3 regions of the Streptosporangium sp. NPDC053982 genome follow, and region 2 is predicted to be linked to each of the others. Evidence: riboswitches for the same ligand, from Rfam matches in the RefSeq annotation. Region 2 holds a riboswitch; each other region holds the start of a gene.
What was found. A riboswitch is a leader RNA that binds a small molecule or an ion and turns the genes downstream of it on or off. The one in region 2 is predicted to bind cyclic di-AMP.
Positions count from the first base shown of each region.

Region 1: another riboswitch for cyclic di-AMP. It lies ahead of ACZ6W9_RS04800 (C40 family peptidase); the one in region 2 lies ahead of ACZ6W9_RS15555 (C40 family peptidase).
Region 3: another riboswitch for cyclic di-AMP. It lies ahead of ACZ6W9_RS36660 (VldE C-terminal domain-containing protein); the one in region 2 lies ahead of ACZ6W9_RS15555 (C40 family peptidase).

Region 1 is NZ_JBVJKQ010000002.1:437,113-440,639, reverse strand. It holds gene ACZ6W9_RS04810 (RDD family protein) at 1-724, opposite strand, end outside; gene ACZ6W9_RS04805 (amino-acid N-acetyltransferase) at 813-1,457, opposite strand; cyclic di-AMP (ydaO/yuaA leader) riboswitch at 1,795-1,948, shown strand; gene ACZ6W9_RS04800 (C40 family peptidase) at 1,954-3,003, shown strand; gene ACZ6W9_RS04795 (helix-turn-helix domain-containing protein) at 3,222-3,389, opposite strand.
Region 2 is NZ_JBVJKQ010000008.1:24,000-27,526, forward strand. It holds gene ACZ6W9_RS15555 (C40 family peptidase) at 641-1,345, opposite strand; cyclic di-AMP (ydaO/yuaA leader) riboswitch at 1,333-1,565, opposite strand; gene ACZ6W9_RS15560 (3-isopropylmalate dehydrogenase) at 1,707-2,753, shown strand; gene ACZ6W9_RS15565 (branched-chain amino acid aminotransferase) at 2,931-3,527, shown strand, end outside.
Region 3 is NZ_JBVJKQ010000034.1:2,134-5,660, reverse strand. It holds gene ACZ6W9_RS36670 (DeoR/GlpR family DNA-binding transcription regulator) at 1-356, shown strand, start outside; gene galT (galactose-1-phosphate uridylyltransferase) at 353-1,432, shown strand; cyclic di-AMP (ydaO/yuaA leader) riboswitch at 1,504-1,640, shown strand; gene ACZ6W9_RS36660 (VldE C-terminal domain-containing protein) at 1,682-2,626, shown strand; gene ACZ6W9_RS36655 (MarR family winged helix-turn-helix transcriptional regulator) at 2,682-3,212, opposite strand; gene ACZ6W9_RS36650 (M50 family metallopeptidase) at 3,279-3,527, opposite strand, start outside.

The DNA of each region.
Region 1 (3,527 bases), on a different contig from region 2:
GCTGCGCGCCCTGCTGGCCGTAGGCGCCCTGGTCGTACGACGGCTGCTGCCCGTAGGCGCCCTGGTCGTAGGAGGGCTGCTGGCCGTAACCGGGCTGCGCGCCCTGCTGGCCGTACCCCGGCTGCGCGGCCTGCTGGCCGTAACCGGGCTGGGCGGCCTGCTGGCCGTAGCCCTGCTGCTGGTCGTAGGAGGGCTGCTGGCCGTAACCCGGCTGCGCCCCCTGCTGGCCGTAGGCGCCCTGGTCGTAGGACGGCTGCTGCCCGTACCCCGGCTGCGTCCCCTGCTGGCCGTAGCCCGGCTGGGAGTTCTGCTGGCCGTAGGCGCCCTGGTCGTAGGACGGCTGCTGCCCGTAGCCGGGCTGCGCGGCCTGCTGGCCGTAACCGGGCTGGGCGGCCTGCTGACCGTAGCCCTGCTGCTGGTCGTAGGAGGGCTGCTGGCCGTAACCCGGCTGCGCCCCCTGCTGGCCGTAGGCGCCCTGGTCGTACGACGGCTGCTGCCCGTACCCCGGCTGCGCGCCCTGCTGGCCGTAACCGCCGGGCTGGCCGTAACCGGGCTGGTTCTGCCCGGGTCCGGTGCCGTCCGTCCGGTACCCCACCACCGTCGCGTCGGGGTCGAGACCCCCGGGGCCCTGACCCGTGTCGTGCGAGCCGTATCCGGAGTGTCCCGACGGGGTGCGATCGCGGTCGGGATCATCCTGCGGATACGGCGGCTGTCCGTTGGTCACCGCGTCACCTCACTTCGACTACGCATGCGGCGCATTCGAGACTCACATGCACGTTGAAGCACAAGGTATCGAGATAGTCGTCCGAGAGTCACCTTTTGTCACAGTCACAACTGCGGTCATCACGCTTGACCAGGGGCGGTAGATGAAGCAGCATCCGCGTGTTCCCCAGGGTGTTCGGCTTCACGTGCTCCAGGTCGAGGAACTCGGCGACGCCCTCGTCGTAGGAGGCGAGCAACTCGGCGTAGACCTCGGGCGAGACGGGCGTGCCCTGGATCCGCCGGAAGCCGTGGCGCGCGAAGAAGTCGACCTCGAAGGTGAGGCAGAAGACCCTGCGCAGGCCGAGTTCGCCGGCCGTGCGGATCAACGCCGAGACGATCATGTGGCCGATGCCCTGGCCCCGGCACGCCGGATCGACGGCGACGGTGCGGATCTCGGCGAGGTCCTCCCACAGGACGTGCAGCGCCCCGCACCCCATGACGGCCCCGTCCCGCTCGGCCACCCAGAACTCCTGGACGTCCTCGTACAGGGTGACCGTGGCCTTCTCCAGCAGTCGCGGCCCGGCGCCGCCGTAGGTGTCGACCAGCCGCCGGATCGCCCGCACGTCCGGCGTGCGGGCGCGCCGGACCGTGACCTCGCCCGTGGCCCCGGCCGTGACCCCGCTCGCCGACCCGGCCGTCGCCCCGGTCCCGTCCGTCAGGGCGTCCGCCGGGGAGGGTTCCGCAACCTGCTCCATGACCGATCAGCGTACGTCCTCGGCGCACCCCCATTACGGCCCAGCCGTAACTTCGGTCACAACGGCACCGCCCGGCTCCCGGTGTCACCCCCGTCGCGCCCGGCCGGAAACCCCGGTGACGGCGGCCGTTCGCCCTCGGCATGGACCGGGGCCTGCGGCTACATGGGTGGTATGCCGCTCATAGCGACATGGATCCAGGTTGACAGGCATGAGGATCATGAAAGTATGTGATCTGCCTGTGACTTTCCGGTTGTGAAAGCTCTACCGACTTTGTGGTTCTGGTTGAGCATGAACCTCCAATTGCACTAATGTCCGTGCTCGATGTCAGCTTCCCCGAAAAGCTGACCCGCCGAATCCCCGGACCCGGGGAGCCGGGGACCCACCCTCCACGCGTCCCCAGGGGTGAATCCGAGCCGTCACCGGCGTGCTCGGTAGGGCTGCCTCCGGCCCGAACCCGTCAGCTAACCCGGCAGGCGGCCGAGAGAGGAGCCCGTTGGTGAAGCGCACGCCGCGCCGTGGCAGTGGACGTCCAGCCGGACCCGTCCCGATGCGGGAGCGCGCCTCCCGTCGCCTTTCCGGCCGGACGGCCTCCATCGGGCTCGCGTTCACCCTCCTCGCGGTCGGCGCTCCCATGACGTCCGCCGGTGCGGACCCGAAACCGGACCTCCGGCAGCTCGCCAAGCAGGTCGAGAAGCTCCACGTCGAGGTCGAGACGCTCGCCGAGCAGTACAACGGCGCACGGGTGAAGCTCAAGCAGGCGCAGCGCGCCGCCGAGGTGGCCAAGAAGAACCTGTCCACCAGCGAGACGGAGCTGGAGTCCCGGCGCACCAAGGCGACCCTCCTCGCGCAGAGCACCTACATGTCGGGGGGCCTGGGCTCCACGCTCGCCTTCACCCAGTCGAGCGACCCCGACACCTTCCTCGACCAGGCCGCCACCAGCTACGCCCTCCAGCAGCGGCAGAGCGAGGAGGTCGCCCAGGTCGCCCAGGCGCTCAAGGTCGCCGAGCAGGCTCGGGCCAGCGCCAGCGCCCGGTCCACCGAGGTCAAGAAGCTGCTGGGCGAGCTCGGCGACAAGCGTTCCAAGATCGAACGCCTGGTCGGCAAACTGGAGGGCAACCTCTACCGGGAGGTCCGCGACCGCGCCCAGAGCATGCAGGGCCGGGCGACCAGGCTCACCGTTCCGGTCGTGGGCCAGGGCAAGGCGGCCGAGGCGGTGCGCTGGGCGCTCACCCAGCAGCTCAAGCCGTACGTCTGGGGCGCCGAGGGACCCAACTCCTTCGACTGCTCGGGGCTGGTCCTGTGGGCCTACCAGAAGGTCGGCATCAGCCTGCCCCACTACACCGGTGACCAGTGGACCGCCGGCACCCACGTCTCCCGCGACCAGCTGCGCCCCGGCGACCTGGTCTTCTTCTACAGCGACCTGCATCACGTCGGGATCTACCTCGGCGCCGGCCTGATGATCCACGCCCCGCAGACCGGTGACGTGGTCCGCATCGCCCCCATGGGCAACCGGCCCTTCGCCGGGGGCGTGCGCGTCGCCGACTGAATCCGGCCGGCGTACGGCCGGGCCGGACGGGCATGGGCACGGGCACGCGATCAGCCGGATGCACGGCCTGACCCGACGGGCGTATGACCGGCCGGGTGCACGAACCGGCCGGGCCGGACGGACACGGACACGGACACACGATCAGCAGGGTGCACGGCCTGACCGGGCGGGCCACGACCGGTCGGCCGGTGCACGGCGGACCGGCCGGGTGTACGGCGTCAGATCAGGCGGCGGCGGGCGGCCCAGGCCACCGCCTCGATCGCGGTGGCCACGCCGATGCGGTCACAGATCCCGCGCAGCCTGCGCCGGACCGTCCGGCCGCTGATGTCGAGGCGGCGGCCCACCCTGTCGACGGTGACGCCCTTGGCCAGCTCGGCCAGGAGCACGAGGTCCTCCTCGCTGAGATCGATATCCTCAGTGCCCGGAAGACTTTCGCCGCGGCGGGAATCCACTTCCGGATATGCCATCTAGCAACTCCCCCCGAAACGGGACTCAGGCGTGAGCACGCTGGAATCGATGTCGCC
Region 2 (3,527 bases):
CCGGTACGGCGGGGGCCCGCGGAGACGTCTCCGAGCCCGTACGGCGAGCGGACCCGAGCCCGTACGGCGGAGCGGATCCCGGGCGTGCACGGCGGGACGGGCCGTCACGCGGAGCGCGCGCTGTCGTCTCATCATGTGAGAAATGTGTACGGCGGGCGAGACGGCGTTCCGGCGGGCGGGTACTGTGACAGGAAATGCGCCAGGTTCTCGTAATCCTTACCTGCCGCGGCGGGGCCTGACGGACAGGCCGGCACCTCGCCGCGGTGCGATGGCGTTCGCCGGCTTCACCTTCGCGTCGCGGATCCGCGTCCCGGATCCGCGGCCCCAGGCCCGGTCGGACTCGTGACCGGAGTCCCCCATCACATTTCCCGCTCGCCCGTGAACGAGACGAGGCTTGTCATGTACGACATGTATCCCTGGAACCGTCCGGAAGAAAGCAAGGACGAGGCCGCCGACGCGCTGCAGACCGCGCTGGACCGGCGCGACAACGGCGGGGTGCCCATCCGCTGACCCGGATCGACCGATCCGGATCGACCGGCCCGGAGTGACCGGCCTGGAGTGACCGGCCCGGATCGACCGGCCCGGAGTGACCGGGAGAGACCGCCGGCCGGGATCGGGGCCGGCGGTCTCCCGCGCCGCGTCAGGCGTCCTTCGCGTCGCCCTTCTTGTCGTCCTTCCCGGTGTCCTTGCCGGTCGTCATGGTGCCGTTCTCGATCGAGATCTTGACACCAGAGCGGTCGGGGCGGACGGCCCCGGCGAAGACGCTGCGCCGCCAGGAGCTGAGCTTCTCCTCGCGGATGACGTCGCCGGTGCGCGGGGCGTGGACCATGTAGCCGGGCCGGCTGATCATGCCGACGTGGCCGAGGCCGCTGAAGAAGACGAGGTCACCGGGCTTGAGGTTCTTCCAGGAGACCTTCTTGTGGAAGGCCGCGTACTGGTCGTAGGTGACCCGGGGGAGCTTGATGCCGGCGGCGCGGTAGGCGCGTTGCATCAGGCCGGAGCAGTCGAAGCCGCCGTGGCCGGTGCCGCCCCAGACGTAGGGGACGCCGCGCTTGGACATCGCCCACCGCACGGCCTGCTTCCAGGCGGGAACGATCGCCTTGGCGGGGGCGGCCTTCGCGGGCTCGGACGTGGACCCGGACTCGGCGGCGGCCGCGGGGGCGGGGGCCGGCGTGGGGACGGCGGCCGGGAGGGCCGCGGAGAGCGTGGGTGAGGGGGCGACCACCGGTGAGGGGGCCGGGGTGTCCGCCATGGCGGCGGCGGGGGTCGCGAGCGCGGCGGTGCCGGCGGCGACGATGGACAGGGCACGGGGGAAAAACTTGCCGGACAGGGTGGTTCCTTCCATAAGGCCTGCCGGGTTAGCTGTCGGGCTCGGGCGTGGAGGCCGCCCTACGGCGCGGGAAACGCGCTGATTCGCCCCAAGGAAAACCCGTGTGGGCAGCCGGAACGCGCTCGCTGACAGCGGAGTCATGTGTTCCGGCGCCCCGGGTTTTCCGGAAGGTGGGTCCCCGGCTCCCCGGGGCCGGACATGGGGGTGGCCCACGGGGATTAGGCGTCGATACGAATGGGAGGACCATAACGAAGGTTCATGAATCGGTCAATACGTCGCAAAGTCGGACAAATCGATCAAGGGTTTGTGACACGCCGTTCTGTCCGTAGCGTGAGATGGGTGTTCGGCAGTCGAGACAAACCGGTAGGGTGCGAACATGGACTCGCGCAACATTCGCCTGGCAGTCATCCCCGGCGACGGGATCGGAGTGGAAGTCGTCGCCGAGGGGCTGAAGGTCCTCCAAGCGGTCGGCGCCAAGGCCGAGACCACCACCTACGACCTCGGCGCCAAGCGTTACCACGCGACCGGTGAGGTCCTCACCGAAGCTGTTCTGGACGAGCTGCGCGGATACGACGCGATCCTGCTCGGCGCGATCGGCGACCCCAGCGTGCCCCCCGGCGTCCTGGAGCGCGACCTGCTGCTCAAGCTCCGCTTCCGGCTCGACCACTACGTCAACCTCCGCCCGGTCAAGCTCTTCCCCGGCGTGGAGACCCCGCTCGGCGGTTCCCGGCCCGAGGACATCGACATGGTCGTCGTCCGCGAGGGCACCGAGGGGCTGTACGCCGGGACCGGGGGCGTGATGCGCCGGGACACCCCGCATGAGATCGCCACACAGGAGTCGCTGAACACCGCGTTCGGTGTCGAGCGCGTCGTCCGCTACGCCTTCGACAAGGCGCGGAGCCGCCCCCGCCGGAAGATCACGCTGGTCCACAAGACCAACGTGCTCACCTACGCCGGAGACCTCTGGGCCCGCACGTTCGACCGGGTCGGCCAGGAGTACCCCGAGGTCCAGACCGACTACTGCCACGTCGACGCGGCCTCGATGTTCTTCGTCACGCAGCCGGAGCGGTTCGACGTGATCGTCACCGACAACCTCTTCGGCGACATCCTCACCGACATCGGCGCCGCCGTCGCCGGAGGAATCGGCCTGGCGGCCAGCGGCAACGTCAACCCCGACCGCACCGCGCCGAGCATGTTCGAGCCGGTCCACGGCAGCGCGCCCGACATCGCGGGCCAGGGCAAGGCCGACCCGACCGCCACGATCCTGTCGGTCGCCATGCTCCTCGACCACCTCGGCCTGTCCGAGGAGGCCGCCCGGATCGAACAGGCCGTGGCCGACGACCTCCTGGAGCGGCAGACCGGCTGGGCGGGCCGGACCACCCACGAGATCGGCGACGACATCGTCGCGCGAGTAGCCGGCTGAGGCCGCCTGCTCGATTCACCCACGCGCCCGGCGGCTCCGCGAGCCGCCGGGCGCTGCTTTTTGTCCGCAGTGCCACGTCCACTGCCGACTTTGTCCTAGATGCAGTAGTTTCCCGGTATCCAGTCCATCGCAGAATGGACTGAGGTGCAGTTCGACTCGAAGAGAAGGATTCCCGCCATGGCCACCGCTCAGAAGCTCAGCTTCAACGTGCAGCACTCCGACCACGCTCGCACCGCGGCCGAGCGCGAGCAGGTACTGGCGAACCCCGGATTCGGCCAGGTCTTCACCGACCACATGATCCGGATCGACTACACCGAGGGCCGGGGCTGGCACGACGCGCGGCTCATGCCGTACGGCCCGCTGAGCCTCGACCCGGCGACCGCGGTCTTCCACTACGCCCAGGAGTTCTTCGAGGGACTGAAGGCGTACCGCCAGGAGAGCGGCTCGATCGTGTCGTTCCGGCCGCAGGCCAACGCCGCCAGGTTCAACCTCTCGGCGGGCCGGATGGCCATGCCCGAACTGCCGGAGGAGGCGTTCGTCGAGTCGCTGGAGCTGCTCGTCCAGACCGACCGCGACTGGGTGCCCACCACCTCCGGCCACAGCCTCTACCTGCGCCCCTTCATGATCGCCACGCAGCCGGCGCTCGGGGTGAACCACCCGTCCTCGACCTACTCCTACATGGTGATCGCCTCCCCGGCCGCCTCCTACTTCGGCGGGAGCCGGCCCGTCTCGGTCTGGCTGTCCACCGAGTACACCCGCGCCGCCCCCGGCGGC
Region 3 (3,527 bases), on a different contig from region 2:
CGCCCTCCGACGCGCTGGTCGGCCCGGTCGCGGTCGCGGCGATCCGCGGGCTGCACGTGGACACCCTCTTCCTCGGCGTGCACGGGATGAGCGTGCGCGCCGGGTTCACCACGCCCAACCTGCTGGAGGCCGAGACCGACCGCGAGCTGGTCGCCTCGGCGCACCGGCTGGTGGTGCCGGCCGACCACACCAAGTGGGACACGGTCGGCATCAGCACGATCGCCGGACTGGCCGAGGCGCACGTCGTGGTCAGCGACTCCGGCCTGCCGGAGGAGGCCCGCGAGGAGCTGGCGTCCCAGGTGGGCGAACTGATCATCACCGACCCCCACCAGCGGAACGAGACGGTGAGCTCATGAAACGCACGATCACCCACCTGGCCGACGGCCGCGAACTGCTCTACTTCGACCGGCGGGACGACGCCGACCGGAGCGCGGCCGACCTGCGCGACCTGCCGCCCCGCCCCCCGGCCTCCGAGCTGCGCTACGACCCTCTCACCGAGGAGTGGATCGCGGTGGCCGGGCACCGCCAGAGCCGCACGTTCCTGCCCCCGGCCGACGAGTGCCCGCTGTGCCCCTCGGCCCCCGGCCGGCTCACCGAGATCCCCTCATCCGACTACGACGTCGTGGTCTTCGAGAACCGCTTCCCGTCCTTCTCCGGCCAGCCGGTCGACGCCGTTCCGGTCGGCGGGCTGAGCGAGGTCCGCCCGGGGACCGGGCGGTGCGAGGTGGTGTGCTTCACCTCCGACCACGGCTCCTCCTTCTCGCGGCTGTCCCCCGAGCAGGTCGATCTGGTCATGGAGGCGTGGATCGACCGTACGGCGGAGCTGTCGGCGCTGCCCGGGGTGGAGCAGGTCTTCTGCTTCGAGAACCGGGGCCCCGAGATCGGCATCACCCTGGCCCACCCGCACGGGCAGATCTACGCCTACCCCTACGTGACCCCCCGGACCCGGCTGTCCCTGGAGGCGGCCGAGCGGCACCGGAGGCGGACCGGCGGCAACCTGTTCGCCGACGTGCTCGCCGCCGAGCGGGAGGCGGGCGTCCGCGTGGTCGCCGCCAACGAGCACTGGACGGCGTTCGTGCCGGCCGCGGCGCGCTGGCCGGTCGAGGTCCACCTCTACCCCCATCGCCGGGTTCCCGGCCTGGGGTCGCTGGAGGCCGCCGAGCGGGCGGCGTTCGGCCCCCTGTACACCCGGGTCCTGCGCGCCCTGGACGGGTTCTTCGGTGTGCCCCTGCCGTACGTGGCGGCCTGGCACCAGGCGCCGGTGCACACCGGCCGGGATCTGTCGTACGCCCACCTGGAGGTGTTCAGCATCCGCCGGGCGCCCGACAAGCTGAAGTATCTGGCCGGGTCGGAGTCCGCGATGGGCGCCTTCGTCAACGACGTGCTGCCGGAGGACACGGCCCGCCGCCTGCGGTCCCTGGTCGGGGAATGACCGGCGGACGGTCACGGGACGGGGTCGCGTGACCGTCCGTTTACCATTACTATCCTCACCCATTGGACTTAATGTCCGATATGCCTAATTCCGGGTGCGTCGCCCGGGAGCCGGGGAACCACCGCACCCGGGGTGAATCCACTTCGGTGGAAGGGCTCTCTCCCGCCCGAACCCGTCAGCTAACCCGGTAGGCGGTAGGAGAGGAGAGCCGTGGCGGCCCCGTCCCCCACGTCCCGTCGCCGTGCGGCCATGACCGTCTCCGCGGTCTCGGCCCTGGTGTTCGTCCTCGCCGGCGGGCCCGCCGGCGCCGACCCCAAGCCGTCCGAGTCCGAACTGCGCGCCGACCTGGCGAAGCTCACCGAGAAGGTCGACGGGCTCATCGAGGACTACGCGGCCAAACGGGAGTCGCTGCGCGAGGCCCGGCAGGCCGAGAGCCGGGCCAGGGCCGCCCTTGCCGAGGCCGAACGCGCCTACGCGGAGGCCAGGAAGCAGGTCGCCGGCATCGCCAGCCTCCAGTACCAGGGCGGTCAGCAGGGGGGCGGGAGCGACCTGCCCTCCCTGCTGACCGCCCCCCGGATGGACGGCGCGGCGGTCACCGCCCAGCTCGCCGCCCAGCAGGGCGCCCACCTCCGGACCTTCGCCCAGAGCCGGGACCTGCGCGGCCGGGCGGCCGAGGAGGCCGCCCGGCTCACCGGCCGGATCGCCGAGGAGGGTGACGCCGTGGCCGCCCGGCGCCGCGACGCCGAGAAGGCCATCGCGGACATCAGGCGGAAGCTCGACGCGCTCGTCCCCGTGGGCTCGGGCCGTCGCACCGACGGCAGCTGGGCGCCCCAGCTGCCCACCGGCTCCGACAACATCACCGACCGTACCCGGATCATGCGCGAGGCGGTCGGGAAGCGGTTCACCCTCCCCCACGAGGTCGGCTGCTACCGCTCGGAGAACGACGGCGGCGAGCACCCGCTGGGCCGGGCCTGCGACTTCATGATGAGTACCGGCGGATCGACGCCCACGGCGGCCCACGTCGGGCTCGGCGACGAGATCGCCGCCTGGGCCCTCAAGAACAGGACCCGGCTCGGGGTGAAGTACGTGATCTGGCGTCAGCGGATCAACAGCGGCACCGGCTGGCACGCCATGTCCGACCGCGGCGGCGTCACCGCCAACCACTTCGACCACGTCCACATCTCGATGTACTGACGGACCCGGCCGGACGTTTCCCGGCGTACCGACGGACCCGGCGGGATCGGCGGCGTCACGGGCGGGTGACGGCGACGTCCGTCGTCCCCGCCGCCTCGGCGACCATCCGGTCCAGGCCGGCCAGGTCGGCCGGGCGGGCGACGGCCGCCTCCGCGAAACGGGCGAGCAGCCGGGCGAACGCCTCGCGGTCGGCCTCCGTCCAGTCGGCGATCAGGCCGTCCAGGTAGGTCCGCCGGTAGCGGACGACCACCTCCAGCACCCGGCGGCCACGCTCGCTCAGCACGAGACGGGCCCGCCGGGCGTCCACCGCCGACTCCTCCCGTGCCACCAGACCCGCGCCGATCGCGTCGTTGACGAGCCTGCTGGCGGTGGACGGGTCCACGTCGAGCTGCTCGGCGACGGCGCCCACGGTCACCTCGGGGACGTCCAGGCTCAGCTTGTGCACCGCGTGCACGACCATCACGTTCGACATCTGCACCGGCCGGGGCGGCTCACCCGCCCGGCGGGCACGCAGCGGCCGGGCCCAGATCCGGCGCAGCCGGAACAGCGCCACGTCGATCGCCGCTCCCGGCGTCCGGTCGTTCACGGCGTACCCCTACGGCGGGTACGGCCCGCCCGCGGCGCGCCGTACGGGACGGATGGTCACGAAAGATCAACCCAGCAGGCGGATCGGGTTGAAGACGTCGGCGTACGCCAGCAGGCCGGCCATGACGATCATCACCAGGGCGATGGCGTAGGTGAGCGGGAGCGCCTTGGCGATGTCCACGTGGGAGGGGGCGGGACGGCGCGTCACACGGGCGAAGCCCCGCTTCAGGCCCTCCCACAGCCCGCCGGCGATGTGGCCGCCGTCCAGCGGGAGCAGCGGGATCAGGTTGAACATGCCGATCGCCAGGTTGAAGAC